DNA from 2 places in the Shewanella alkalitolerans genome. Region 2 is predicted to be linked to the other one. Evidence: predicted binding sites of a transcription regulator. Region 2 holds the regulator's gene; the other holds the start of a gene.

Region 1 (14,867 bases), 2.1 Mb from region 2:
CTGACGGCCGTATCCGCCGAGGCGGCACAAGGGGGAGCGCGACAGGCGTCGCCCCTGACCCTGTCGGTATCGCGCATCGGCGTCGGTGAGGCCGATGTGGGTGACAGCGGCCAGGCATTGCAGCGCGACACCTGGCTGTTCGGCGCCAAGACCAGTTATGCCTTGAATCGTCAATGGTCGCTGAGTGCCAGTATAAGCTATGACAGGCTGGATTATGACTGGAGCGGCCGCGGCGCCTCACTGATGGAGGGTAATCTGGCGCCCTGGTCCAATGTAGACAGGTATGGGGTTGGCCTGGGGGTCAGCTTTCGTCCCAACAATCGTTGGCTGTTCATGCTGGCGCCTAAGCTGCAGTACGCCTATAGCGAGGGCACCTCATCTTCCAATGCCCAAAGTTATGGGGTGGTCGCCTCAGGCATGTATCGCTTCAATGGCGGCAACATGCTGGGCCTAGGGGTCGCCTATCTTAATGACATCTCTGAGGTGAGAACCTTGCCTTATCTGGCGGTGAACTGGCAGATAACCGACAAGCTTAAGCTTGCCAATCCCTTCTCGGCAGGCTTTAGCGGCCCCGCCGGCCTGGAGCTGAGCTATCAGTGGTATGACTCGCTGGATGTGGGTGTCGGCAGCTCGAAGCGCACCCAGAGATTCTTGGTGAAAGATGAAGATGTGACCCTGGAGATAGACGAGTGGGTTGGCTTTGTCAGGGCGGGCTGGCAGGCGAGCGAGCCCCTCAAATTTGATGCCTATCTGGGCTATTTCTTCAGTGGTGAGATAGAGCTCTCCTCGCCGAAAACCCAGGAGTCGCTAGAGAATCAGCTAGCACTGGCGTTTTCCGCCCAATATCGATTCTAGGCTGCCCTAATGAATAAAAAAATGTGATGAATCAGAAAATGTGATGAATACAAAAATGGCCTGAACATACCGTCAGGCCATTTTTTTATGATTTTTCATTTAGCTGTCATTGAGCTTTCAGTTAGCTACCGATCAGCTTCAGCTATTGTTTATTCGCCTAGCATAGCCCGCTTGAGACTCTTCTGGGCCGGCTTATCGCCCAGCCAGATCTTCAGCAGCGCTTTACGAAAGGCCTCGCCCTCGACCGTCGCCTGTTTTTCGCCATTCTTATAGGCGGTGACGCCAAGATCTTTTACTGCCTCCAGTGTAAATTGATCCCCCTCGGCAATCGGCGCCGAGAACAGGGCCATGAAGGCATCTATCTGGGGCTGAATTACCTCAGGTTCGCCGTCTGTGGCATCGTCGAAGCCGTCGATGATCGCATCTTGCATCTTCTCTGAGGTGATCATGCCTGAGACGATATTCAAGCGAATAGCGACCCTAGGGGCGTTGAGTACGCTCTCCAGCGTTTGGCTCGGACTTTGGGTGTATAGGCTGCCCACATAGAGATCCATAAAGAACTTGCTGCGAATGCCGGCGCCGTTAAGCTGCAAGGTTTGTTCGCTTAGGATTATCTCGTCGGCGAGTGGCACGTCGGCCAGGATGTTGGCGGCCAGAGTGTTGGCGGCTAGTGGGGTACTTAGCATGGCACTGGTCACGGCGCTGATAAGGAGCAGTTGGCGTAGGAGGGACTTCATATAACCTCTTATAAATATTGTGATAGTAACGGTTAGCCGCGTTTACCCAGCTGATATTGACCGCTTTGATGGAAGAAGGCGGCCTGTTTCTTCTTGGGGGCAATCAGCAGTGGGCCGTCATCGAAGAAGAGAAAACATTTCCAGTTGCGCACGAAGACGTCCCAGCGGGTCTCGATGATCTGGTATTTGTCGTAGCAGAAGTAGATTTGCGTTTCGTCTTGCCAATCGAAGTGGCCCTGAAACAGCTCGGGCAGGGCGGGTGAGTCGCTGTCCCAGGCGCTCTGCCAGTGATCGGTTTCCTGCCAGGCATCGCCTTTCGCGGCCCAGTCGCCCTTGGCAAATTGCTCGCTGCGGCTGCTCTTGTTACTCACCCACTGGTTCCACACCGTCATGGATGATTTCTGATCCAGCGGCTTGATGCAGGCCTTGTCTTCATCTGTGACGGGGAGATCTTTATGGTTAAAGATCCATTTGCGTTTGTACTGTTCGAGTGGGATATAGGTGTGCGCCACAGGGCCTCGCTATCGGCTGTAAGTTATTAACGCCAGACATTATACGGCGTGCCACAGGACAAGGGAAACGGCGCCGCGGGATAATTTTGCCCCTGGCGCCGAAAAAAGCTTAGGGCCTGAGTTGCCCCAGGTAGTTGAGGGCCGCCTGATTATGCTCATCCAGCATGAGAAGACTTTTTGACCAATAATGTTTAGTGAGATTTAAAACTAGTAAGGATTAAACGGCCAACGCTGGCTGATTATGTTGAGATTGGCATTAAAAAGCTCAGTCATTGACACTGTCCTTCGAAGTCATGCTTCATCTATTAGGCTAGTTCACTAACTGGTCTCCCCACAGGGACTCGAACCCCGATCGATCGCTTAGGAGGCGACTGCTCTATCCTGTTGAGCTATAGGGAGACGCAAGTGATTATACTGTTTTTCATCGCGATGAAAAGGCTTTAGATTTAGTTGCTTAATTAGTGCACTAATTAAGTTGGATTTTAATCGCGATGTCGTTAATTTGTATGTTGATCGCGCCGTTAGCGCCTTGCAGCAGGGCGGTGGCGCTTTCCTGTGTCACCTGGTCTATGGTGATCTTGGCGCGCGATTCGCTGGCGACTGCACGCATATTATCCAGTCGATCCGGCAGGTTTTGCTGCAGCACCAGTTGGAATTGGTCCCCAACTTTCACGCCATGATTGCGCCCCAGGTTGATGATAACCCGGTTGTCGACGCGGGAGACCACCTGCCCAAGTAGCGGGCGGCAGTCGAGCACCTTGTCGATATCTTCGCTGGCCTGGGTCAGCAGCATTTCGATGTTCTTACCATAGTTGGATGCCCAAAAACGGTTGCTTTGGGCTGGTATCGTCGCTTGGCGTTTAAATTCCCATGGGGCAGGGGCGTCATAGTACTCACTCCAGATCTGCTCGCCGCTGATGCCGTGGTACAGAGAAAGCCGTAGCTGAAACTGGCGTTGGGGATAGCTATCCCAGAGGCCAAACAGGCTGGCTTCGACCGGCTCGGTGGAGATGTCGATGATCTCCGGTAGCAGAATGTATTGGCTGTCGGTGATCTCGCTAAGCCAGCTGGGGAGGCGGTAACCGCGGATGTCGATCAATGACTGCTCGATATCGAGTCGTTCGTTGGCATGAACATGGGCGAAACTCGCCTTACCCTCGCGGGCGATGATGCTGCCGAGCTTCTCCGACAGGGCCTTCTCGAAGTTGCCAAGGTTGCCATATCTGAGTTGGCTGCGATCGGCAATTTGCGCCTGGGGCACCAGGATGGCCGCCTTGAGTTGACTCGTCCCACAGGTTTGCGTCTTGGCGTTTTGCAGCACATCGACTCTTAGATTGACGCTGAGGGTATCGCCCTGGATACGCTCGCTGATAAGCTCGACACGGCCGGCCTCGGCCTGCTGCGACATAGAAAACTGGGTCTGGGTTAGCTGACCGTTTTGAGTCTGCTGCACGCTGGTAAACTGGCCGCCAGATTGCAATGTGACATAGCTTAGTGCCTGCGCTATGGCATCTTCTCTCGCCTGAGTGATATTGCCGTTGATGATCTTGGCTTCACCCTGGGCCTCAAGCCACTGAGCCATCACCTGAGTGTTAAAGGCGGCGAGTAACAGCAATAGTAATTGAATTCGTTTCATTGTATCTGTCTCAACTGAGCCGGTTTGTCTGGCGCGTAGCTGGTGCCAAAATGCTGACAGTTTTTGCGCCTATTCTCATGTTCCCATTGATTAGTTAGACTCAAAGCAATATCTATGCCTGAGTTGGTTAAAGTCAGCCAAAGTTAATCAACGTTAGTTAAAGTTAGCCAAATTTGGCCACCGTCAGGTCATTTGCCGAAAAGTAGGATGACGAACGCCAATCAGTCCCTCAAGGATTCGCCGAGTGTGAGCCCAATACATGAGGCTAACCCTAATAAGTGTAAATCGACCAATGCTAAGCTTATGGCATATATATTGCTGCATAATTGCCAATAGGATTGGTTGGCCGAAATTATGGCGCAGCCAAGTGGGTATATTGGCCTGGGTCAATATCGAAAACCATGGGACATCATGATGCGAAACGCTTTGATAATATCTTCCCTGTTGCTATTGGGGGCCTGCGCGGCAAATGAGCCCGCCACGCCCAGCTTGCAAAGCGGCAATAGTTTGCCAGTGAGTTCATCTGTGATGCATCTGACTCAGCAGTTGGCAAATGAATTGGTGCGCCAGAACGATCAGTTGACGCCTAAGCAGCCCTTGCTGGTGGCGACGCCTGTGTTGCTGGATAACCTCAAGTCGACTAACGCCTTGGGGTTACAGATACAACAGGGGCTGATCGCGGCCATGCATGATCATCAGTTTAATCTGGTGGATCTGAACGTGGGCGAGAACGTTAGGGTGACAGATCAAGGTGAGCTGCTGCTGACCCGCGACTGGCGCCAACTGCCAGCAGATCTGCCGGTAGAGCATGTATTGGTGTCAACCATGAGTCTTAAGCCTGATGGTGTAGTGGTAAACAGCCGTATCGTTAATGTAACTAACAACCGTGTGGTTTCGGTCGCAGCGGCGAGTGTGAGTCAGGCCGAGCTGGCGGACTACCTTAGCCTGTCTGAGAGAGTGGTCGCCGAGGATGGCAAGCTTATTCGTTACAGCAGCCAGGGTCAGGGAGATGTCCAGATTAAAGGGGTCAAGCAATGAGATATCTAATTAGTGTGTTGCTGCTCGTCCTGAGTGGATGTGCGTCTCAAGACAGATACATTCAATGGGAAACCCAGGCGCCGGAAAGTTTTCCTAAGTTAACCGCAATTGGCTATGCGCCGCTGGCGACTCAACCTGCGAAAGAGGCATCTCAGCGTGTGTTGATGGCGATGCAGGCATCGAAGATCGCCGCCTACCGTGAGCTAGCAGAGCAGGTTTACGGCCAGCAGCTATCGGCGTCGAGCAGCGTGAAAGATTGGATGCTTTCCGATGATAATATTCAGGCCTCGGTGAGCGGGGTGATCCGCGGCGCAAAAGTGGTGAAGAGCTACCCGGTCGGAGATCATTATGTGACTGAGCTGGAGCTCGACTTCCAGCAGGTGTGGGCCTTATACCAGCAGCAGAATCGGCCGCAGACGGTGAAGGAAGTGACCTATTTCTAGGTGCCCGCAAATAAAAAAGCCTCTATTAAGAGGCTTTTTTAATGTCTTCAACTTGAGCCTGTAACTCTATTTTAGTGATTAGGCTTTCAGATTATTGCCGAGCGTGGAGATAGTCGAGGTCTTGCCCTTGCCGTCATAGGTGAGGCTACTGGCATTACGACTGGCCTGCAGTGCCTGGGAGAAACGATTGACGCTGGCCATGCTGTGTTCGATAAGCGCGGCGTTCTGCTCGTTAAGCTGTTTACACTCGGCCAATGCCTGCTTGGCATCGTCGACCTGGGCAATAAGCTGAGGCTCCTGAGTGAGCCTGCCCAGGTCAGGATGCGCAGCTAATTCGGTATCACCTAGTTTGATCTCATTTAACAACTGGGCCTTCTCATTGGCCAGACGCAACAATTGATCCGCATCTTGCGCGATCAGGGCATCCTTCTCTGCCGTGATGGTCTGCTTTAAGCTGTCCAGTAATTTGTGTTGATTGGCGATGATATCGGTTATCTGCGTCATAACGTATTAGTTAAAGATCCTGAAGTTCCTTTTCAAACTGCGCAATGTTGCTGGCGAGTTTGTCGGCATCTATCTTATAGCGTCCCTCGGCGATGGCAGCCTTAATCTGTTCGACTTTCTTGATATCGATTTCAGGAATGTCGTTAAGCTTGGCCTGGACACTTTGTAGCTGCTGCGCTTGAGAGGTGATAGAGACAGAATCGCTCTTCACCGTCTGCGCCGGTGCGCTGGTGGCCGCTGCGCCACCTTTGTGCTGCGAGGCTTTCGAGCTGGCGCTGCCAACCCGACTGTTAGTGTTTGTATTTACGTGCTTAATATCTATAGGCATTGTGGGGTCCAACTTACATAAATGAGATCAACATACTTGTCTATCGGCACTCATGGTCAAAGCTTTAGAATAAAGTTTTAAAAAACAGTATAAATTTTTGCGCCTCAAAGGTCATCAGGATCACATCCTGACGTCCACCTCGCCAATGCCTGTCACATGTGCATCAACTGTCTTGTTGGAGCGGCTATTGCGCACCTGTATCTTATCGCCAAGGTTACCATCTTTTAATGCTTCACCGTTGGTTTTTATCACAAAATTATCGGCCCGTGCATAGATGGCCACGATATCGCCCTTGCAGACGAAGCAGAGGTTGCTGGCAAACAGCGGCTGATTGGCGGGAATTCTGCGCTTTACCCGGGTGCCGATCACGGCGACAGGGTCATCAAATTGCTGACCTCTGAGCTGGCTCTGCTCCACATAGTCTAGGCGTATCTGATCCGATTCAATGAGATCGCCGGGCCCCAAGGTTTGGTTGGCCACCACCACGGGGAAGAGCACCTCGACGCGAACCGAAATGTAGATTTGCCAGGGGTAATCGAGATCTGGACTGGCGCAGCTGATCTTGACCGTGTTGTTTTTACTGATGGCGCGATCGCTGGCAATTTCCGCCTTGGGCTCGCCTAAACAGGCGGGGGGATTTAGCCGGGTGTCCAGACTCTGGGGGGTAATAATGACCTTGGCATCTTGGGGGAAGACCATTTTTTCCTGCACAGCCTCTGTAGCTAATCGCGCTATGGTCGATACAGAGGGAACACTGGTGGTCTCAGCCGCCTTTAAGGGCAGAGAGATGAGTAGCAAAAACAGAAAATATGCAAAATTTACTTTCATAATGAATTGACTAGCTTGATTAGCCAGATTACACCTATACTTCGTTTTAAGAGCCAAGGCTTTGCCATTTTTTGTGAGAAATGAGTGTCATAAATTTGACAAAGTAAAGGTCTGGTTGTCATATAACTAGATAAAGCAATTAGTATGCCTATACTCATATTTACCATGGGAACGGCTTCGCATTCACCCGACAACAGGGCAAAGGCATTATGTCGAGTATTCTTGAATCAGTTAACAAACGCACCCAACTTGTAGGACAAAACCGCTTAGAGCTATTGCTGTTTAAGTTAAACGGGCGGCAAAGGTTTGGCATTAACGTATTTAAGGTGAAAGAGGTGCTGCAGTGCCCGCCACTGACAGGCCTGCCTAAGCTCAATCCCTATGTGAGGGGCGTGGCTCATATTCGCGGCCAGACCATTTCGGTGATCGATCTCAGCGCGGCCACCGGCGGCAGACCGATAGAAGATACCGAGGGTTGCTTCATCATCATCTCCGAGTACAACCGCAGTGTGCAGGGTTTCCTGGTTAAGTCGGTCGAGCGCATCATCAACATGAACTGGGAGGCGATCATGCCGCCACCGCAAGGGGCGGGGCGTTACTCCTACCTGACGGCCGTGACTGAGATTGAGGGTGAGCTGGTGGAGATCCTCGATGTCGAGAAGATCCTCGATGAGATCTCGCCGGTGAAGACTCAGATCAGTCAGGAAGTCGACGAGCAGTTGACCATAGACAGAGACCGTCACTATCACATCATGGTGATCGACGATTCGGCCGTGGCACGCAAGCAGATAATTCGCGCACTGGAATCTCTGAGCCTACAGATAGATACCGCCAAAGATGGCCGCGAGGCCTTAGATAAGCTGGTGAGCGTCGCCGCCGAGATGGATAACGTGGCTCATGAGATCCCGCTGATCATTTCCGATATCGAGATGCCGGAGATGGATGGTTATACCCTGACGGCAGAGATCCGCGACAATCCTAAATTGAAAGACATTAAGGTAGTGCTGCATACCTCGCTCAGCGGCGTGTTTAACCAGGCCATGGTGGAGAAGGTGGGCGCTAATGACTTTATCGCCAAATTTAATCCTGATGAATTAGCGGCGGCGGTGAATAAGCATCTTAGTTTGTAATTTGTACTAAGTTGGGCCTGAGCCTAAATTTGGTAAGTTTAGGCTTGTATCAGTGAGTTAGCTAATGTATAACGCTGACCTCTGTAACGCTTGCTATAGTGTATGTTGTAGCCTGTTTTCTTTTTTGATATTGGGATATCAAGGTGCCGAATAAATCACTTGCCGAAGCCGAGTACAACCAATTTAAATTATTTCTGGAACAACACAGCGGTATTGTGTTGGGCGACAATAAGCAATATTTGGTTCGTAGTCGACTCGCGCCTCTGATGGGGAAATATAACCTTCCCTCATTATCTGAAGTGGTTAAACATTCGATGAAGCCCACCGAGCGGCAACTTCGTGCCGAGGTGATCGACGCCATGACCACCAACGAAACCTTGTGGTTTCGCGATCGCTATCCCTTTGAGCTGTTAGGCAATAACCTGTTACCCGAGTATGCCCGCCTGGGACGGCCGCTGAAGATCTGGTCGGCCGCCTGTTCGTCGGGGCAGGAACCCTATTCGCTAGCCATGACCATCTTGGAATATCAGCAGCGCAAGCCTGGCGCCTTGCCCGGCAGCGCGACGATTCTGGCTACTGATCTCTCCCCCTCCATGTTAGAGCGCTGTAAGGCAGCCGAATATGACAACCTCGCCTTGGGGCGCGGTCTGTCCGAGGAGCGTAAACGTCAGTTTTTTGAACCCACGGGGACTGGCTCCATGGTGGTGAAGGCTAACGTCAAGCGTTTGGTGAACTTCAGGGCACACAACCTGCTTGAGAGTTACACCTTGCTCGGCAAGTTTGACATCATCTTTTGCCGCAACGTGCTGATCTATTTTGCCCCAGAGGCAAAGGCCAAGATATTGCGGCAATTTGCTGCCGCCCTCAATCCCAAGGGGATACTGTTTCTGGGGGCCTCGGAGTCGATTGCCGGCCTGACCGATGAGTTTGATATGGTGAGATGTAACCCAGGGATCTATTACCAGAAGCGGACCTAAGGTCGCAAACCTAGCCCTTCAAGGGGCTAACCCTCTGAGTTCGCAATCAAGTTTCAAATGCCAGCAGTCGCTGGCATTTTTTATGCCTGCCATTTCTATATCTGCTTTACCTAAGCAAGTTACCTAGAACTGATTTTATTGGCACAAGTATTGCTTTGTTTATGGCATTCGTGTGTGGAGGCAATTTTATGGCGATTAGTTTCGATAAGGCATTGGGGATACATCAGTATACCTTGGGGATACGTTCGGCGCGGGCCGAGGTGATCTCGTCAAATATCGCCAATGCCGATACGCCCCATTACAAGGCGAAAGACCTGGATTTTGATAAGGCGCTGCAGGCGGCGCGCACCGCCCAAAGTGGGCTGGCGATGAGCCGTAGCAACGAGAAGCACTTCGATTTGGCGGCGCTTTCCCAGCAACACATTAGCTATCGGGTGCCAAATCAGCCCGATACTGGTGATGGCAATACGGTGGATATTCAGCAGGAGCAGTCAGAGTTTATGCAGAATGCGCTCGAGTATCAGATGTCGTTAGGTTTTCTTGACGGTAAGTTTTCCGGCCTGAAAAAAGCCCTTAAAGGAACGTAATCATGAGCCTTTTTAATATCTTCAATGTGGCAGGCTCTGGCATGTCGGCCCAGTCGGTCAGGCTAAATACCACTGCCAGTAATATCGCTAATGCCGATTCAGTTTCCAGCAGTGTGGATAAGACCTATCGCGCCCGTCACCCGGTTTTCGAGGCCGAGTTGGCCAAGGCCAGTCATCAGCAGAATACCAGTCAGGCGGTCAAGGTGGCCGGTATCGTCGAGAGCGATAAGCCGTTACAGAAAGAGTATTCACCCGATCATCCGTTAGCGGATGCCGATGGGTTTATTTATAAGCCAAATGTCAATGTGATGGAGGAGATGGCCAACATGATCTCGGCCTCTCGTTCCTACCAGATGAACGTACAGGTTGCCGATGCGGCAAAATCTATGCTTCAGCAAACCTTACGCATCGGCAATTCCTAGGGGGTAAGTCGTGAGCCTAGTTAATCCGTTAAATACTCAGGTTGCGCAAACCAGTTCGACCCAGAGCGCCAAGACAGTGACGCCTCAGGCATCGAGCAGTCAGGCAACCACCCAGACCACGGGAAATCCGTTTCTCGACAGCATGCGCCTGCAGGAGGAGTCTTCGATCCCTGAGGCCAAGAGTCAGGAGCTGACCCAGGAGGATTTCTTCTCTCTGCTCAGTCAGCAGCTGTCGATGCAGGATCCCTTTAAGCCGGTGGACAACGATCAGATGATCGCCCAGATGGCGTCTTTCTCTACCGTTGATGGCATCACTAAGCTCAACGAGGAGATAGTTAACCTCAATACCGTGATGACCTCGAGCCAGGCGTTGCAGGCCTCGGGGCTAGTGGGGCAGAAGGTGTTGATCCCATCGGATACCGGGCATATTTCGGCGGAAGATCCCGTGCTCAAAGGGGTGATCAGTACCCCTGAGCCTATCGAGTCGATAACCGTGCGAATCGAAGATGAGAAGGGCCAGCTAGTGAAGACCTTCACCGTCGATGGTAGCGACGGCGGCAATATAGATGTCTCTTGGGATGGACTGGATAAGGATGGGGAACCCGTTGCCAGTGGTAACTATTCCATTAAGGCATCGGGCAAGGTAGATGGTAAGAGTGAAGATTTAGCCGTATCGACCTACGCTCACGTGACGAGTGTTTCGCTGGGGACGGCAAGTACCGGCGCAATTCTCAACTTGAGAGGCATAGGCGGTATCAAACTCGGTGATGTTCTGGCCGTGTCTGAAACCTAGACAAAGCAGAGCGTTAGGGCACTTAGGTCCAGAACAGATAACAAATTTTTAGTGAGGTGATTTATGTCATTTAACATTGCATTGAGTGGTATCGCGGCGGCGCAAAAAGATCTCAATACCACGGCGAACAACATCGCCAACGTTAATACCACTGGCTTTAAAGAGTCGCGCGCCGAGTTCGCCGACGTGTATGCCAGCTCTATCTTTGCCAACAGCAAGACTACTGTCGGTGGCGGTGTTACCACGGCTCAGGTGGCACAGCAGTTCCAACAGGGCAGTCTGCAATTTACCAGCAACGCGCTGGATATGGCGATCAATGGCGGCGGTTTCTTTGTGACCTCATCGGAAGTGGGTTCACAGGATCTCTCCTACACCCGCGCCGGTGCCTTCAAGGTCGATGCCGACAGTTACCTGGTGAACTCTGCAGGTAACTACCTGCAGACCTTCCCGGTGGACAAAGATGGTAATTCCACCTCGGTGAGTCTCACCACCACGCAACCGGTGAAGATCCCTGACACTGCCGGTAGCCCACAGAAGACAGACAATATCGGTATTCAGATGAACCTCAACGCGGGTGAGGGCACGCTGGATCCGGCGAACTTTAATCCGAATGACCCCGATACCTACAACAACTCGACGTCGGTCACCATGTACGACTCACTGGGTGAGCCACATATTCTGACCACCTATTTCGTGCGTCCACCCGAGGCGGCTTACACAGGCACCAGTAACTGGGTGGCCTTCTATGCGGTTGACGGCAAGCAGGTGGATTTGGCGGGCGCCGCGGGCACCTATGGTCGTGATACTACGGGTGACGGTGTGGCTGACTCGACCGGCACAGCGGTTAACGCCAGCGGCTGGAAGGGCTCGGTTTTATCCTTCAACGACACAGGTGCCTATACCGGCAGCGATCCTGCGGTGATCACCACAGAGACGCTCGGTGTTGGCGGCGCTAATGTGTTAGGCCCAGGTACAGATGGTAGCCAGACACTCACCCTTAACTTCAACAGCCCGACGCAATATGCCTCGCCATTTGAGGTGACCGAGCTGAGCCAGGACGGTACCACAGTGGGTCGTCTGACTAACGTGGAAGTGGGCGCCGATGGCTTGATTAACGCCAGCTACAGCAACGGCTCTACCGTGCCTCTGGCGCGTGTCGCCCTGGCACGTTTCTCCAACGAGCAGGGCCTGACTCAGGTGGGTAACACCTCCTGGAAGGAGAGCCTTGACTCGGGTCCGGCGCTGGCGGGTGAGGCCAACAGCGGCACCTTCGGTAGCATTCGCTCATCGGCGCTGGAGCAGTCAAACGTCGACCTGACCACAGAGCTGGTAGATCTTATCTCTGCCCAGCGTAACTTCCAGGCGAACTCGCGTACCTTGGAAGTGAACAACACTCTGCAGCAGACGGTACTGCAGATCCGTTAAGCTGCCGCTTAGTGGAATTCGTGAAATGTGTTGCCCAGGCGGCAACACATTTCCGCTTCTCTTGCCGCTTCTCCTTTCCTTCCTTAGCTTCATTTCTATCTGCTTGATTTAGCCTGCTTAACCAAATCTATTGCTTGGCATGATGTTTGCTTTGTTCTGTTATTAGACAGTTTTAGTTGAAACATTGACGGAGCAGCAAGTGGATAAATTACTCTATGTCGCCATGAGTGGCGCCAAGCAGAATATGAATTCGCTGGCAGTGCGTGCCAACAACCTTGCCAATGCCAATACCGACGGCTTTAAGTCGGATCTGGAACAGGCCAGATCTATGCAGGCCTTTGGCGAAGGGTTGCCGACACGGGTGTTTTCGATGACAGAGAACCCGTCAGCTAACTTTGCCGCCGGTCCCATAAAGACCACGGGACGGGATCTCGACATCGCGGTGAAAGGTGACGGCTGGATAGCCGTGCAGGCCGTCGATGGCGGTGAGGCCTACACTCGCTCTGGCAGCCTGAGTTTCGATACTTCAGGCCTGCTGCGTAACGACAGAGGCAACCCTGTGATGGGCGATGCCGGTCCTATCGTGTTACCCCTTCCTATCGAAAAGGTCGAGATTGCCCAGGATGGCACCATCTCGGTCAGACCGCTCGGCTCAACCGCTGAGGTGATCGAGGAGGTCGGCCGTATCAAGTTGGTTAACCCTGGTAATCAAAACTTGATGCGTGGCGAGGATGGTCTGTTCCGTCAATTGTCTGGCGTTAATGCCCCGGCCGATCCCAATGTTGCCGTGGAGAGTGGCGCCATCGAAGGCAGCAATGTCAACGCCGTCGACGAGATGGTCTCTTTAATCGATCTGCAGCGCCAGTTTGAGATGCAGGTCAAGATGATGAAAACCGCCGAAGAGATGGATCAAGCCTCTTCGTCATTAATGCGCATTAGTTAGGAGATAGATTATGCATCCGGCGTTATGGATTAGTAAGACTGGCTTAGATGCCCAGCAAACAGATATCTCGGTGATCTCCAACAATGTGGCGAACGCGAGCACAGTTGGATACAAGAAGAGCCGGGCCGTTTTCGAAGACCTGCTCTATCAAACCGTCAACCAGGCGGGGGGGATCAGCGCCTCTAATACTAAGCTACCCAACGGCCTGAACATAGGTGCGGGTACCAAGGTGGTGGCGACCCAGAAGATGTTCACTCAGGGCAATATGCTGACCACTGACAACTCACTGGATCTGATGATCGAAGGCCCGGGTTTCTTCGAGGTGCAGCTGCCAGATGGCACAACCGCCTATACCCGAAATGGTCAATTTACCTTGGATGATACCGGGCAGATCGTGACCCCGGGTTCTGGCTATGTGTTGCAACCGGCGATCACCATCCCGGATGATGCGACTAGCATAACCGTTTCTGCCGAAGGGGAGGTCTCGGTGAAGACCCCTGGCGCGGCGGAAAACCAGGTGGTGGGTCAGCTGAGCATGTCAGATTTTATCAATCCGAGCGGCCTGGATCCTATGGGGCAGAACCTCTATCTGGAAACCGGCGCCAGCGGCACGCCGATTCAGGGCACCGCCTCTCTGGATGGCATGGGCGCCATTCGTCAGGGCGCGCTGGAAACTTCTAACGTTAACGTGACCGAGGAGCTGGTGAACCTGATCGAGAGTCAGCGCATCTACGAGATGAACTCTAAGGTGATCTCGGCCGTCGACCAGATGCTCTCTTACGTCAATCAGAATTTGTAGAGGTTTGATATGACTAAGTTTTTTATGGCTAAGTTTGTTATGGCTAAGTCATCTGTCTTAGTGATTGCGCTGGCGTTGGTGGGTTGTGCCTCAACCAACCAGAAGCCGATAGCCGATGACCCTTACTATGCGCCTGTGTATCCCGAGGCGCCGCCGACTAAGATCGCCGCTACGGGCTCCATGTATCAGGATAGCCAGGCCTCTAGTCTCTATTCGGACATCAAGGCGCTTAAGGTCGGCGACATCATTACCGTGATCCTGCAAGAGTCGACCAAGGCGAAGAAGAGCGCCAACAACGAGCTGAAGAAGGGCTCAGATTTGACGCTGGATCCCATTTATGCCGGTGGTGGCAACGTCACCATCAGCGGCTCGCCCATCGACCTGCGCTACAAAGACAGCATGAACACCAAGCGTGAGTCAGATGCCGATCAGAGCAACAGCCTGTCGGGCAGCATCTCGGCCAATGTGATGCAGGTGCTGAATAACGGCAACCTGGTGATCCGCGGCGAGAAGTGGATCACCATCAATAACGGCGATGAGTTTGTCAGGCTGACCGGCATAGTACGCTCGCAAGATATCCGTCCCGACAACACTATAGACTCTCAGCGTGTGGCCAATGCCCGCATTCAATATAGCGGCACGGGCACCTTTGCCGACGCGCAGAAAGTGGGTTGGTTAAGCCAGTTCTTTATGAGCGACTGGTGGCCCTTCTAAGGAGCGATGCCATGAAGATGAAATTAATATTGGCCTGTGCCCTGATGGTGTTTTCCGCAGCCAGCTCGGCCCAGCGCATCAAAGATATCGCCAACGTACAAGGGGTGCGTAGCAACCAGCTGATCGGCTATGGTCTGGTGGTCGGCCTGCCGGGTACCGGCGAGAAGACACGCTATACCGAGCAGACCTTTAAGAC
Region 2 (14,867 bases):
AGTTCACCTATGGCCAGCTGACCGAGAGCGCTGCCGCCATAAAGTGCGGCCATGTAGATCCCCAGTCGTCTGGCGCGCGCCTTGACGCTATCGGCCATCAGTAACCAGGATTCGACCACCACGAAGACGCCCGCGACGGCGAAACCCGCGAGCAGGCGTGCCGTGAGCCAGATGCCGGCACCAGGCAAGAGCAACATGGCCACTATGCTGGCGATCAGCAGGGAGAGAAACAGCACAAAGCCGCGTCTGTGGCCCATTTTGGCGATCAGGCGCTCGACCCTCAATGCGCCGAGGAGCAACCCCAGGTAGAAGATGCTGGCGAGCCAAGGGGCGAGATCCGGCGACAGGCCGAAGTTGCCCAATGATAGGGGGATCAGGCTCATCAGAAAACCTGAGGCGACGGCAAAGAAAGAGAGACCTATTACGGGTGCCGTAGGATTGTTCGATTTACAGTTATCGGCGACGTCTAACACCAATAATCTCCAAATTAAGTCGGGTAAATGGCATCTTGGAAGTGAGTGTGTATTGGACTGCCATTTATTCACTGTTTAGCGGGAAGCGAAATGTAGTGCCAGCGAGGCGTTAAGTAAAGTGAATTTTGATAACTGATGATTTTTTGATATAAAATTCGCACTAATAGTGCTAATTTTGCTCTGAAAAGCCATTATGTGAATAAATAATACACAGCCGTTCTTGTTGATGGACTCTTGCAGTTAAGCCTGGTTTGAGGCCGGTTTGAAACTTTTTGTGGCAGATATCCGGCGTTAATTGATAGTTTTTATGTTGCCAGCTTGTTGTTTGTTGCCATTATGTAGCTAAAGGCCGTAAATTTTTAAGTTAACGGCCAAATTTTTACCACTTTCATCCTGTCTTTTCTAAACTGGCTAGGCTAACCATGACCAGTTTGCAGCGATTCAGTTACTGATCTGCCAAGGTGAGCGCCACTATCTTAAGCGGATGATTGCCGTCGAAGGAGGGGAAGTCCTGGTGGCAATGGATCCACTCGAAGCTGGCGACCTGCCGTCCCTGCTTCTCGACGCAGCGAATCAAGGCGTCGAGCCAAACCTGACGCTCTACTTTGGCGACGTTGTTGCAGCAGACTATGGTGCCGCCCACCTTGGTGGCTAGCATGGCGGGTTTGAATAGGCTCTGATAATCGTTGATCAGATCCACAGTGCCGAAGGGGCTCTTGGCGAAACGCGGCGGATCGAGAAACACCAGATCGAACTGACGCGGCGCCAGTTTAGGGTAGCTGGGGAGTTTCTGGTTGCGGCGTCCGCCCACCTTCATGCCCGCCAATTGGCGCATGGCGGGAAAGGCATCGCTCTGAATAAACTCACACCTGCCGCTCACCCCATTGAGTTCGGCGTTGCGGCGGCCAGCGGCCAAGGCAAAGGAGGAGAAGTCGACGTTGGTGACAGATTTTGCACCGCCGACTGCGGCGGCCGTGCCTATGCCGCAGGTGTAGGAAAACAGGTTCAGCACGGACTTGCCTTGGCTGTTGGCCTTCACATATTCCCGGCCGACACGCATGTCGAGAAACAGCAGGGGATCTTGCCCTTCGTGGCGTAACTTGCTGATGAAGCGGATGCCATTTTCCGTCATCTCCTGCTCGGCGCTGGCGAAGGCGTCGAGTTCAGGCGTCAGTGGGTTGAGAATTCGAGAGTTTTTATTGGATCTATCATTGTAGATGACGGGGAGATCTTGAGTCTGCTTGAGCTCTTGGCCGAGGCATTCCAGCTCCTCTTGCGTCAGACTCTGGTGAAACGATTGGATCAGCCAGGCGTCGCCATAGCGATCTATGGTGAGGCCGTCTATCCCCTCGACCGTGCCGTGAAACACGCGAAAACAGTTGGTGTTGGCGGCTTGTGCCGCGGCGAGTAGCTCGGTTCTTTGGCTGATCGCCTGGCGCAGCAGGTCGGCGTTCGACATGATCTTATGATCCCTAATCGGTGGTATGCTGGAGTGAGCGCGGATCATAGCAAATATTTGCCCCTTGGGGGCGATTAACTCAGACGTTAGCGAGAGGGCGAAGGGATGAAACTCGTGTTAGTCCATGGGATCTTTAACACCGGCCAGGTGATGGGATGGATGCGGCGTCAGTTTGAGCGTCAGGGCTATGAGTGCCTGACACCAACCCTGGCCCCCTTCGATGGCAGGCGTGGGATAGCCTTTGCGGCGAAACAGCTGCAAAGCCATATCGAGGCAGCCCTGGCCGAGGATGAGACCATCTGCCTCATCGGTTTTAGCATGGGCGGCATAGTTGCCCGTTACTACCTACAGCATCTGGGGGGCGAAAAACGCACCAAGGCGCTGTTTTCTATTTCCTCTCCCCATCATGGCAGCTATCTCGCCTGGCTGCCCTATCCGTCGCGGGCGATGCGTGAGCTGAGGCCAAAGAGTCAGTTGTTGTCTCAGCTCGCCGCTTGCCAGGAACGCCTGGAGGGGATTGCCCTCTACTCGTTTCGCACGCCCATCGATTTCACCATAGTGCCGAGTCGCAGCTCCCATTGGCCGGGGGCCAACAATCGGGTGATCTGGCGACCGCTACATCTGTCGATGATCTTCAGTCGCCGCGTGGTGGCAGAGATCCTAGCTGGGGTGGTGCAGTTGTCGCCGGGTGGCGAGACTGCGCCACAGACCGGGCAGGGCCTCCAGCGAGCAGAGGAGTAGCCCAACCCAGATGAGGGCGAAGCTCACCGCCTTGACGCTATCGAACGTCTCGTTAAACAGGAAGATCGCCAGCAAGAAGTGCATGGTGGGTTCTATGTACTGCAGCAGGCCGACCATGGAGAGGCTGGTGTGACGAATCGCCAGGGCGAAGAAGATCAGCGGTAGCAGAGTTACGGGCGCCGACCCCATGTAAAGCAGTAGTGTGCCCGTGCCGCTCGAAAGTGCCTCGCTCTGGCCGGTGGCGCTGAGCCAGAACAGATAGCCGGCGGCGATCGGGGTGAGCAGCGCCGCCTCTATGGTGACAGAGGTAAGCGAGTCGAAGCGGATAAACTTCTTACACAGGCCATAGAGGGCGAAGAAGCTGCCCATCAACAGTGCCAGCCAGGGGAGCTGACCATAGGCCATCACCATGTAGCCAATGCCCAGAGTGCCGAGCAGTACAGCCCATTTCTGGGCGACAGTCAGCCTGTCTTTTAGAAACAGCACCCCCAATCCGATAGCAAACAGCGGGTTGATGAAGAAGCCCAGGCTCGCCGCCAACACCTGACCATGGGTCAGTGCCCAGGTAAAACTGTACCAGGAGACGCACATGATAAGCGAAGCTAGCGCGCACAGGGCGACCGAGGGAAGATTGGCCTTAAGCAGTGTCAAACGGGGCAGAGGTTTGCCAAGCAGTAGAAAGACCAGCAGCATGAAAGGCACAGAGCAGAGCAGGCGAATCGCCAGCATCTCAGTGATATCCGCGCCCGGCAGAAACTGATAGTAGAGGGGCAGAAGCCCCCATAGCAGAAAGGAGACGATCGCCAGGGCGTTACCTTTGGCGCTAACTAGGGTGTGGCTGGGCATAGGGGCTCGTAAGTATTATTTGCTTATGTTTGTATTGGGTTGTGTGCTGGGCACTGCCTTGTCATCGCTCTCTCGTCCGATACTCAGGCTCTTGGGCCTGCCCCTTGGCCTGATCTCGAAAAGCGCTAGCTGGTGAGGCACTAGCTGTCGACGCATTGGCAAGTGAGATGCCAAGTCACGTGGGTAAAATACCCAGCTTCATCTAGATGACTGAAAGTGGGGCGGATTTTCCCATTCCTATGGCTTCTTGGCTGTGAGCTTGATCACTCGCGGTGCTTTTTGTTTTTAGTGGGAGCCTGGTCAGGTGGTATGGGAAAGACTTGCATGTCGGGGCTGGGTCTAAGGTACAATCTGGCCCCAGCAAATATCGTTGATGAGCCGAGAATGAACAAGATCCATGTACAGATGACCAAGGATGGTTCCCACACCCTGATGAGCAGCCTGTTTGACGACAGTTATCATGCCCATAACGGCGCCATTAGCGAGTCTGAACATGTCTATATCCAGTCGGGCCTTGCCGATCTGGACCCCAGCTTCGAGCAGGTGAATATTCTCGAGTTGGGGTTTGGCTCGGGCATGAACGCCATGCTGACACTCAAGCGGGTGCTGGGCAGCGATGGCAAGCCGGATAGGCTCACAAGGCCGATCCGTTTCGTGACGGTAGAGGCCTATCCCGTTCCTAGCGAGGTGATCGCTCAGCTGAACTACAAGGAGCATCTGGAGCCTGCGCTGCACGAGCTGTTCGATCGCCTGCATAGCGCGCCCTGGGGCGAAGATGTCACCCTGTTTCCCGGCTTCGTGCTGCATAAGATCCACGGTACTTGGGATAGCCTGGAATTGCCGGATAATTCCATCAACCTGGTGTTCTACGACGGCTTTGCGCCAAGTAAGCAGCCCGAGCTCTGGACCCTGGATAACTTCGATCGCCTCTTTCCTATGATGATGCCGGGCGGCATGCTGGTGAGCTACTGTGCCAACGGCCAGTTCAAGCGTAATCTGAAGGCCGCAGGTTTTAAGGTGAAGCCTCATCCGGGGGCCCTGGGTCGCCGGGAGATGACCCGTGCCTGGAAGACTCAGCCGGGAAATCAAGAATAAGCCGGGACAGGAAGAGTAAGTCGGAATCGTTAGGTGAGATCCGATTAAACTTGCGGGCTACCTCGAGCACTTTTTTGTTTGTAACAAGTCATTAACTGAACTTTATTTTTCGCCGGGAATCGATAGATTAGAACCCAACTCGCTTCACATAGGGAAATGATCTGTGAAAATACCGGCAATTCGTGCCCTCGCCCCCTGGCTCACCGCCAGCCTGACTCTGCTCTGCTCCATGCAGGTCTTAGCCGATAAGGCGCCACTGGCCTTCGTCTCTCAAACCATAGATACAGGTTTTAAGCTCACCCATCCGCTGGAGAGCCTCAACTTAGTCGGCGATGCCAACAAGGAGCTGCTGGCAATCGGCGTCGATGACCGTCAGACCAAATGGCTCGCCATCTATGGCTTAGATGGCGAAAGCAGCCAGTATCGGCTGCTGCATAAGATGCCTCTGCCTGGCGATCTCTATCGATACGATGTCAGCGCTAAGCCAAAGCAGGGCAAGCCACAGCAGGCCGATTCACTGCAGTCCGTCTACTTCATGTCGCGCGCTCATCTCTCTGTGTTGACGGTCAGCGACCAAGGGCTGGCGCTTCGCGAGCTGCTTGATGTGGCGCCGCTGGTGGTGAAGCCGCGCATCGAGTTTATTGCCCGCGGCGAGTTTGTGCGGGATCTCAACGGCGATGGCCGTGACGACTTTATCGTGGGCCAGTTTGAGCAGACACAGCTCTTCCTCAGTCAGGAGGATGGCTGGCAGGCCCAGACCCTGGCGATCCAGCCCAAGGTGCTGCTCTATCGCGATGGTGCACGCTACAGCGAGACCAAGCTCTATGTTGCCGATATGAATTTCGATGGTCGCGACGACATCATCAAGGTGGGCGAGGGGGAGCTTGAGATCTATGCCCAACATCAGGATGGCAAGTTCGAGAGCTACCCCAGATTCCAGCCCGTGAGTCAGGCGATCAGCGGCCTGGATTGGTGGGACAGACGTGATGCCTATGGCGAGGCGCTGGATCAGAGCGATCTCGTCTATCGCAAGGTCGAGGCGCTGCAGGATATCGATGGCGACGGCCTTGTGGATATGGTGGTGCGCTACACCAAGAGCTCAGGGGTGCTGGATAGGGTTAACGACTATGAGATCTATCTAGGGGTGAAGGGTGACAAGGGTGTGAGCTTTGGCAAGCAGCCCCAGAGCGTGATCCGCGGCGATGGTACCCTGACGGGCTTCGAGCTGGTGGATATCGACCTAGATGGTCGCAGCGAGGTGTTGGTGTCCGGGTTCGATATCGGCCTGTCGCAGATCATCGGCGCCCTGGTGTCGGGCAGTATAGATCAGGACGTGCACCTGTTTACCATGGACGATAAGCGGCGTTTCGCCGCCAAACCGAACATGAGCAAGTCGGTGGAGCTGAGTTTCAGCCTGACCTCGGGCCAGAGCGGTGCGCCGGTGGTAAAGCTCGCGGATATCGATGGCGACAAGCGTCAGGATCTACTGCTGTCCGACGGCGACACAGAGCTTGATCTGTTTCTGGGTAGTGCCAAGGGCAAGCCCTTCGATCGTAAGGAAAGCCTCAAGCTCACCCTGCCTATCGATGGCGACATGCTCAGCAGCGAAGATCTTAATTTAGACGGTAAGGCGGATCTGCTTATCAAGTATGGCAGGCAGGATAAGGCCGAGCTGCAGAGCCAGTTTTTGGTGATCATGACCCAATAGCCCTTGGCTGTTTTGCCAGTTGTGTCGGTCGTGGCAAGGTGGCTCGGACCTGGTGATACACTTTGTCGCAATTAAGCCGCGCTCGATTAGATGGTAATAACCCGCTCTGCTTCAGTGAGTTAGCTCTCACTAACACAAATCCCTCTCGAGGGGGCTAATTGGCTTAAGTTTTGTTTAATTTTTCATCGCTACCCTGAGGTCGAAGGTGACTCCTGGTCACTCAGAGACTAAGTGTAAGGGTTGTGTATGATAGGTTTTGGCAGCGCCAGCAGTTCTGCAGGAGCAGATGTCGCAGTAAATATCATCACCTACCTGGGAGCCGGATGCTTGTTGGTGGTGGTCATAGGGTTTGCAATTGCCCTGTATCAGGAGTGGCAGATGGTGCGCCGCTTCGATGCCGAGAAGCAGAGGCAGAGATTCTTCGATAGTCTCTCCAATATTACGCCGCGTTCTCGTTAGCGGCTTACTATCCTAGCGCCTTTTCGCCGCGCTATTGATTCGCCGGTGGCCGAGCTTAACAATTTTGTTGAGCTTGATAGCCTAGTTGAGCGATAACCTGGCCTGTTCGGCGACCAGTGTCATGATTTCCCGATTTAGGCTGAGCTGCTGGCTCTGGCCTATCTCTTCCCGACCTAGCGCATTTAGCCGCGCATCTATCGCGCCCCGCTGTGGATGACCGCCTAGAGGGTGCGGGTAAGGCACTTCTTCATGGCTTGGTTCTCCGTCGAATTGAGGTTGCCAAAAGGCGTCAGTGTCATTGGTGTGCCATTGTGTCTTGAGTGAAAACAAGGGAAAGCCTCCTAGTGCGTGACCGCGCTAGGATAAGCGAAACTTATGCCAATTAGATGACAGGCGAAAAACTGGGTCTTGAGTGAGCGATTACTCGGCTCAGCGCCTATCTTGCACCATCAGGAGGCATGGGTTGATGCAGGAAAGTGCAACCTGGCGATGCAGCCCTTGTCGCAATTGCTGAGGCTAAAACGCCACTGATAACGCTGACACAGGGCCTCGACTATCTCCAGCCCTAAGCCATGGCCCTGGGGGCGAGTGTCGCTGCTGCTCATGCCGCGGCCCTGATCTTTCACCGAGATCCCCTCATCGTCGACGCTGATGGCGATACAGCCGCTGTCGCTGGCGTTGATGGCGTTATTGAGCAAGTTGATCAGTAACATGCGCAGTACCGCCTCGCTGGGGGCTATCTGCGGCGTGGCATCTAGGGTGAGGCCTAATTGGATCTGTTTCTGGCTCGCCAGCGGTTCGACCTCGGCAAGGATCTGCTTTAGCTCTTTCTCCTGTAGCGGCCTGAGGTCGGGTGAACTCAGCCCCTTCTCCTGTTTCACCAGGCTCAGCAGCGCGTCTATGATGTGCTGCATATTGCTTGCGGCCTTGGCGATACGGCTTCGCTGTCGTTGCATAAACTCTGGCTTGCCCTCCTGTTCCAGCAGACGGCTGGCGCCTTGAATAATGGTCAGCGGAGTTCTCAGTTCATGGCTGGCGTAGCGGGAGAAGGCTTGTTCCCGGCGGATCAGCTGGGCGATCTGCTGCTGATAATGGTTGAGGCTGGCGGTGAGGGCATGAAATTCCTGGGTGGCATCCTTGGAGACGCGAAAACTCTGGTCGCCCTCCGAGTCCTCGAGCTGCTCGCTGATGGCGCGAATGGGCGCGATAAGCCTGCGGGTGAGCAATGTGATGGCAAAGCCGAACAGGGCAAACAACATCAGGGTGACGGCCAGGATCACCAGGCTGATATTGTTCCATTCGTTACGGCTCAGCTCTACCTGCTCGGCATTCATCACCAGAATCAGGGGATGTGTCGCCTCGCCTTCGCCATATTGGCCGCGAAAGATGAAGATATCCTCCTTGAAGGTATCGTGCAGTTCATCGAGAAAACCGACGGGCAGATCGACAATGCCTTGATATTCATCGGGTAAGCTGGCTGCATCGTTATAGGCGACGATAGTGGTGCTCAACACCAGCGGCGACTCGGCGCCCTGCTCGAATGCCGCCTTAGCACTAGGCGCTATCTGCTCCAGACTGCGGCGGTTGAGCTCATCTTCGACCCAGTAGAGGATAAATATACTGAGCAGGTAGAGGATGGCGGCCACCAAGAGGGCGATCCCCCCGAAGTAGAAACTTAGCTTGCGAGTCAGACTCTTGGCGGTTTTTTGCACCTGTGGGGCCTCTATTGATTCACGTCTAACCGAAAGCCTATCTTAGGCACGGTGAGTATGATGGGGGTGTCGAAGGGTTTATCCACCTGATTTCTCAGCTGGTACATATGGCTGCGCAAGATGTCGCTGTTGGGCGGTTCTTCCCCCCACAGGTGCTGCACTATCTCCTCACGTTTTACCACGTTAGGCGCGCGGGAGATCAGCAGGTGGAGGATCTGATAGCAGCTTGGGGTCAGCTGTAGCTTCTTGCCATCACGATAGGCGGTGTGCTCGGCGATGTTGAGGGTGAGCGGCCCGCACTGCTGACAGCCCTGGGCGACGCGCCCGAGCTGACGCTTAATCAACGCCAGCAGGCGTACATGTAGCTCATCGAGATCGAAGGGTTTGGTCAGATAGTCGTCGGCGCCACTATGAAAGCCTTGCAGCAGATCTTGTTTGTCGTCCAGCGCCGTCAGCATCAATATGGGCACGCTGGAGCCCTGCTGACGTAGGGCCTTGGCCACGGCGTAGCCGTCCATCTTGGGCAGCATGAGATCCAGCACTATGGCGTCGAAGTGCCCTTCGGTGGCGAGGCGCAGGCCGAGCTCGCCATTGCTGGCATAATCCACCTGAGCTCCTTGGGATTCGAGATAGTCCCCCAGGACACCGGCGACATCGGCATTATCTTCTATGATGAGTATTTGAGTATTTTGCATGACAGTTCTCTGGCCGGATGACTCTACCTATCCTAGCGTGAAAAAGATGTCGATAACATTGAAATTCAAGCGCATCCGATTGAGCTTTGAGATGCGCCTAGGTGTCAATGCAGCAGGAACAGGGTCGCCAGGCCGAGGAAGGCGAACAGGCCGATCACATCAGTGACCGTGGTCAGCACCATGCCACCGGCCAGTGCGGGATCGACATTGAATTTCTTCAGCAGCAGTGGGATACAGGCGCCGGCCAGACCGGCCACCGTCATGTTGATCAGCATGGCGCCGCCGATCAGTCCGCCCAGGGCAATGTCGCCCTTCCACAGCCAGACGGCGGCAAATACCAGCATGGACCAGAGCAGGCCGTTGAGAAAGCCGATGGCCAGTTCCTTACCGATCAGCCAGCGGGAGTTACTCTGGCCTATCTGCCCCAGGGCGATACCGCGGATCACCAGCGCCAGGGTCTGGTTGCCGGCGACGCCACCCATGCTGGGGACTATGGTCATCAAGATGGCGATGGTGGCAAACTGCTCCAGGGTGTTCTCGAACATGTTGCTGACCGAGGCGGCCAGCAGGGCGGCAAACAGGTTGATGGTCAGCCAGAGGGAGCGCCTCAGGGTACTCTTGACCACTGGGCCGAAGGTATCTGTGTCGTCGTCCATCCCCGCCATCCCCATCATGGAGTGTTCGGCATCTTCACGGATCACGTCGACGATATCATCGATGGTGATACGCCCCAGCAGACGGTTGGTCTCCTCTTCGACCACGGGGGCCGAGACCCAGTCGTGACGCTCGAACAGCTGGGCGACTTCGCCGTCATCCATACCCACGGGGATCCCTTCGAGATCGTCGTTCATGATCTCCCGCACCGAGGCATTGGGGTCGCAGGTCAGCAGGTCGGTAATGCGCACACCGCCCAGCAGGCTGTCGCGCTTATCCACCACATAGAGGGTATCGGTGGCATCGGGCAGCTCGCCGCGGATCCTCAGGTAACGCAGGATCACGTCTATGGTGACATCGGGGCGCACGGTGACAGTATCCGTGTTCATGATACTGCCGGCAGTGTCTTCCGGGTAGGAAAGGGCTTGCTCCACCCTGGCTCTGTCTTGCGCCGTCATCGACTGCAACACCTGATTGAAGACGCTGTCGGGCAGACTACGCAGTATGTAGGCCAGATCGTCCGTGTCCATGCCTTCGGCCGCCTTGGCGACGCGCTCGGGGCTCATCTGGGTGATCAGGGTATCTTTGAGCTCTTCGCCCAGTTCGTCGAGGATCTCCCCCGTGTGCTGCTGATCGATTAGCTGCCAGAGCACCTGACGGGTGCGCGGCGGAGAGGATTCCAGGATGAAGGCGATATCAGAGGCGGCCATGTCGTGCAGCATGCTGCGCACATGGACAAACATGCCGCTGCCTAAGGCTTGAGTGAGCTGATTAAGGCGTTGATCTGTGGTTTCACTATCTAACACTTCGATCGGCATAGCTCCTCCTTTGGCAGTTGATTGAACGGCTTGGGTGGTAGGCTTGTAAGTCTATGATAAGTATAGGACGAAATTAAGCGGGCACCGCAAAGCGAGCCGATTATACGGCCTCATCGAATTTGGCGTCAATAAGGGCGCTGATGGCATCCAGGGCCGCCAGGGCATCTTTGCCTTCGCTGGTGATGGTGATGGTTTTACCCATGCCGGTTTCGAGCATCAGGAGGCCGAGTACGCTGGCGGCGGAGGCCTGTTTATCGCCCTGGATCAGAGTGACCTCGGCGTCGAACTTAGCGGCGAGCACCGCCAGCTTGGTCGCCGCTCTGGCGTGCAGGCCCAACTTGTTGCAGATGGTCAGCTCGCGAGCCAACTTAGTCATGCTTTAGCTCTCGGTGGCGCGCCTGAACCTTATGCTTGCCCTTGTTGAACAGCTTGGCGAGCTGGTCGGTCACATAGACAGATCTGTGCTGGCCGCCGGTGCAGCCGATGGCTATGGTGAGGTAGCTGCGGTTGTTGCGCTCCAGGTGAGGCAACCAGGTTTCCAGCAGGTTTTCGATCTGCCAGATGAACTTGTTGACCAGGGGTTGCTGGCTCAGAAACTGCTGCACTGGCTCATCCAGGCCAGTCAGTGGCCTCAGCTCAGTTTCCCAGTGGGGATTGGGTAGGAAGCGCACGTCAAACATGAAGTCGGCTTCGGTCGGCATGCCATATTTAAAGCCGAAGGACTCGAAGTTGATCACCAGCTCCTTGTCGACCGTGCCCAGCAGGATCTCGCGCACCTTGTCGCTCAACTCATAGATGTTGAGGTTAGAGGTGTCGATATAGTGATCCACCAGTTTAGCTATGGGGTCGAGCAGCTTGCCCTCGAGCTGAATTGCCTCCTTGAGGGAGACCTTAGAGCGCGACAGCGGATGTAGCCTGCGGGTCTCGCTGTAGCGCTTGAGCAGTACATTGTCGCTTGAGTTCAGGAAGAAACTTAAGATTTCGGTATCTTTGGGGAGCTTGGCCAGCTGCTTTTCCAGCTGGATCTCTTCGCTGGGCATGTTGCGCACATCGACGCTGATGGCCACGAGATCGCTGCGCCCCTTGAGCTGCTCCAGCAGGGACTCCATCATCTGCAAGGGCAGATTGTCGACACAGTAGTAGCCTAGATCTTCTAGGACCCTGAGTGCGACGGATTTTCCCGATCCTGAGCGTCCGGATACCAAAACCAATTTCATTGGGTGATCACCTGATAGAGTTCGGATTCATCTTGGGTCTTTCTTAGCTGCTTCATGATCGCCTTATCATTGAGCTTCTCGGCCATAGCGGCCAGGGTGCTAAGATGTTGCTCGCATTGATCTGCGGGCACCAATAACGCAAAAAGGATATCGACGGGCTGATTGTCAATGGCATCGAATGCAATTGGTTCAGCACATTTCACCAGTACGGCCACGGGTTGATCTATGTTAGTCAGCCGTCCGTGAGGAATCGCGATACCATTGCCTATACCTGTGCTGCCCATTTTCTCTCGAGCCAGAAGGCTTTCAAATATTTCTTGAGAGGAGAGGGTGGGGTACTGGACAGCGGCTAAGTCGCTGATAAGCTCCAGTACCTTTTTCTTACTGCCCGGAGTGGCGCAGGTGGTGCACTCCGGCCGCAGGATGGTACTCAGTTCCATCGTTAATGTTTAGTAAGCTTCTCTTTGTGTTTAATGACCTGACGATCGAGTTTGTCAATCAGGGAGTCTATCGCGGCATACATGTCCGCATGTTCGGATGTTGCGAACACTTCTCCGCCACGGAGATGTAACTTTGCCTCAACCTTCTGTTGCAACTTTTCGACATTTAATACAACGTGCACATTATTGATCTGATCGAAATGACGTTCAAGCTTTGTGAATTTCTCTTCGATGTAGCTTCGTAGAGATTGGGTGATCTCGATATGGTGCCCAGTCAGGTTTATTTGCATAAAGATAGTCCTCCAGTTTCCAGGTTTGTTTTATAAGCTCTTGCGCTGATTCGAGGGCGGTATAAGCATTGCCTCGCGATACTTGGCAATGGTGCGTCTAGCCACCTTAATCCCCTGTTCGGCCAAGAGTTGAGCCATCTTGCTGTCGCTCAATGGCTTTTTCTGGTTTTCCGCAGCAACCAGCTTCTTAATGAAGGCACGTATTGCTGTTGAAGAGCACTCTCCGCCATCGTCGGTACCGACGTGACTGGAGAAGAAGTATTTGAGCTCGAAGATCCCTCTCGGGGTATGCATATATTTTTGCGTGGTCACACGTGAGATGGTGGATTCATGCATCTCCACCGCCTCGGCGATGTCGTTCAGTACCATGGGCTTCATCGCCTCTTCGCCAAATTCGAAGAAGCCTTGCTGGAAGTCGACGATACAGTTGGTCACCTTGAGCAGGGTCTCGTTGCGACTCTCAAGGCTCTTGAGGAACCATTTGGCTTCCTGCAGGTGGCCGCGAATAAACTGGCCATCCGCTTGACTCTTAGTGCTGCGGGCCATGGCGGCATACTGCTGGTTGACGTTGATCTTGGGCATGCTGTCTGGGTTAAGCTCGACTACCCAGCGTCCCTTCTTCTTGGTGACGGTCACATCCGGGATCACGTACTCGTCGCGGCTGGCGGTGATGGCGAGGCCTGGACGGGGATTCAGGGTCTGGATCAGGGCGATGGCATCCCTCAGTTCATCTTCCTTGAGCTTGGTCTTGCGCATCAGCAGACGGAAGTCGCGTCCGGCGATGAGATCCAGGTGTTCTTTGATCAGCATGCGGGCGTTGGCTATGTGCGGTGTATCGTCGCTGTACTGGGCCAGCTGGATCGTCAGACATTCGCTGAGGTCGCGGGCCGCCACACCAATGGGGTCGAAGTGTTGTACCCGTTTGAGTACCGCCTCGACCTCGTCGAGTTCGATCTCTGGGTCGCCCATGGCCTCGAGAATATCTTCGCAGGTCTGGGTCAGGTAACCGCGCTCGTCGATGGCGTCGATGATGGCGGTGGCGATGGCCAGGTCGTTATCGGAAAAAGGGGTCAGGTTCTTCTGCCATTCCAGGTGTTCGTATAGACCTTCGCTGGTCTCGCCCTGAAAAGGCATGTCGTCGTCGCGCATGGCGCCCGAGCTTGAGTTTGGTGAGGCGGTGTAGACCTCATCCCAGGTGGTATCCACCGGCAGCTCGTCTGGCATTGAGTCTTGAGTCAGGGCGTCTGAGGTCTCGACCCCTGAATTATCCTGGCTCGAATCCAGCTCTATCTTGTCGTCGTACTTGTTGTCGAAGCTGTCGCTGACGCTATCGTCTTGCAGCTCGATGCTGGCGCTCTCCTGCTCTTCATCCAACTCCAGTAGCGGGTTGGATTCTAATGCCTGCTGGATCTCCTGCTGCAACTCTAATGACGACAACTGCAACAGACGTATGGCCTGTTGTAGCTGGGGCGTCATGGTGAGATGCTGACCCATTTTGAGCTGAAGTGACGCTTTCATCGTACTGCTATTCCCTTGTTTCTAATTATAAAATGAGAAAGCTCTGGCTATATGTGCCGGACAAATATATCGGATAGTGCCTAAAGCCACAATTAACGCATGGTTTTTCCTCTGTGGCCCCATTATAAGATTAACTATAGCTTGAATTGTTCACCTAAGTACACTGCTCGTACTTGCTGGTTGTCTAAGATTTCGGCGGGTGTGCCCTCGGCGATCAGATTACCATGGCTGACGATATAGGCTTTCTCGCAGACGTCTAATGTTTCGCGCACGTTGTGGTCGGTGATCAACACCCCCAGGCCGCGATTCTTAAGCTGCTCGATGATCTTCTTGATGTCGATAACCGAGATGGGATCGACCCCGGCGAACGGCTCGTCGAGAAGAATAAACTTAGGGTTGGCGGCAAGCGCCCTGGCGATCTCCACCCGGCGACGTTCACCGCCCGAGAGCGCCATGCCGTGGCTGTCACGGATATGGGTGATGTGAAACTCTTCCAGCAGGTGTTCCAGCTCCTCTTCGCGGCCATCGTTATTAAGATCGCTGCGGGTCTGGAGCACGGCCATGATGTTGTCCCGCACCGAGAGCTTACGGAAGATACTGGCTTCCTGCGGCAGGTAGCCTATGCCTTTGCGGGCGCGTAGGTGCATTGGGTCTAGCGTCAGGTCGTCATCGTCGATAAAGATGCGGCCCTTGTCGCTCTGTACCAGGCCGACGACCATGTAAAAGGTGGTGGTCTTGCCGG

Evidence for each region. Region 2 encodes sigma-54, which starts transcription at its own class of promoters, with help from an activator protein. Its sites were predicted from a motif close to GTTGGCACGNNNNTNGNNT; they were not measured.
Region 1: the regulator sigma-54 is predicted to act here: its motif matches at 12,349-12,367, upstream of flgF (flagellar basal-body rod protein FlgF).

What each region holds. Positions count from the first base shown of each region.
Region 1 covers NZ_CP080422.1:1,479,755-1,494,621, forward strand. Annotated here, with positions in the region: gene K0J45_RS06555 (outer membrane beta-barrel protein) at 1-855, shown strand, start outside; gene K0J45_RS06560 (chalcone isomerase family protein) at 1,005-1,592, opposite strand; gene K0J45_RS06565 (DUF2947 domain-containing protein) at 1,625-2,104, opposite strand; tRNA gene K0J45_RS06570 (tRNA-Arg) at 2,428-2,503, opposite strand; gene K0J45_RS06575 (flagellar assembly protein FlgT) at 2,571-3,740, opposite strand; gene K0J45_RS06580 (FlgO family outer membrane protein) at 4,254-4,778, shown strand; gene K0J45_RS06585 (LPP20 family lipoprotein) at 4,775-5,221, shown strand; gene K0J45_RS06590 (flagella synthesis protein FlgN) at 5,300-5,725, opposite strand; gene flgM (flagellar biosynthesis anti-sigma factor FlgM) at 5,736-6,053, opposite strand; gene flgA (flagellar basal body P-ring formation chaperone FlgA) at 6,174-6,881, opposite strand; gene K0J45_RS06605 (chemotaxis protein CheV) at 7,091-8,011, shown strand; gene K0J45_RS06610 (CheR family methyltransferase) at 8,149-8,988, shown strand; gene flgB (flagellar basal body rod protein FlgB) at 9,177-9,575, shown strand; gene flgC (flagellar basal body rod protein FlgC) at 9,578-9,997, shown strand; gene flgD (flagellar hook assembly protein FlgD) at 10,008-10,790, shown strand; gene flgE (flagellar hook protein FlgE) at 10,854-12,215, shown strand; gene flgF (flagellar basal-body rod protein FlgF) at 12,415-13,158, shown strand; gene flgG (flagellar basal-body rod protein FlgG) at 13,169-13,957, shown strand; gene flgH (flagellar basal body L-ring protein FlgH) at 13,997-14,671, shown strand; gene K0J45_RS06650 (flagellar basal body P-ring protein FlgI) at 14,683-14,867, shown strand, end outside.
Region 2 covers NZ_CP080422.1:3,914,737-3,929,603, reverse strand. Annotated here, with positions in the region: gene K0J45_RS17030 (MFS transporter) at 1-473, opposite strand, end outside; gene K0J45_RS17025 (class I SAM-dependent rRNA methyltransferase) at 919-1,932, opposite strand; gene K0J45_RS17020 (esterase/lipase family protein) at 2,038-2,673, shown strand; gene rarD (EamA family transporter RarD) at 2,593-3,519, opposite strand; gene mnmC2 (tRNA (5-methylaminomethyl-2-thiouridine)(34)-methyltransferase MnmC2) at 3,904-4,614, shown strand; gene K0J45_RS17005 (FG-GAP repeat domain-containing protein) at 4,778-6,322, shown strand; gene K0J45_RS17000 (hypothetical protein) at 6,569-6,781, shown strand; gene K0J45_RS16995 (hypothetical protein) at 6,863-7,111, opposite strand; gene K0J45_RS16990 (sensor histidine kinase) at 7,231-8,493, opposite strand; gene K0J45_RS16985 (response regulator transcription factor) at 8,505-9,188, opposite strand; gene mgtE (magnesium transporter) at 9,293-10,660, opposite strand; gene K0J45_RS16975 (HPr family phosphocarrier protein) at 10,761-11,036, opposite strand; gene rapZ (RNase adapter RapZ) at 11,029-11,877, opposite strand; gene ptsN (PTS IIA-like nitrogen regulatory protein PtsN) at 11,874-12,317, opposite strand; gene hpf (ribosome hibernation promoting factor) at 12,320-12,607, opposite strand; gene K0J45_RS16955 (RNA polymerase factor sigma-54) at 12,638-14,125, opposite strand; gene lptB (LPS export ABC transporter ATP-binding protein) at 14,260-14,867, opposite strand, start outside.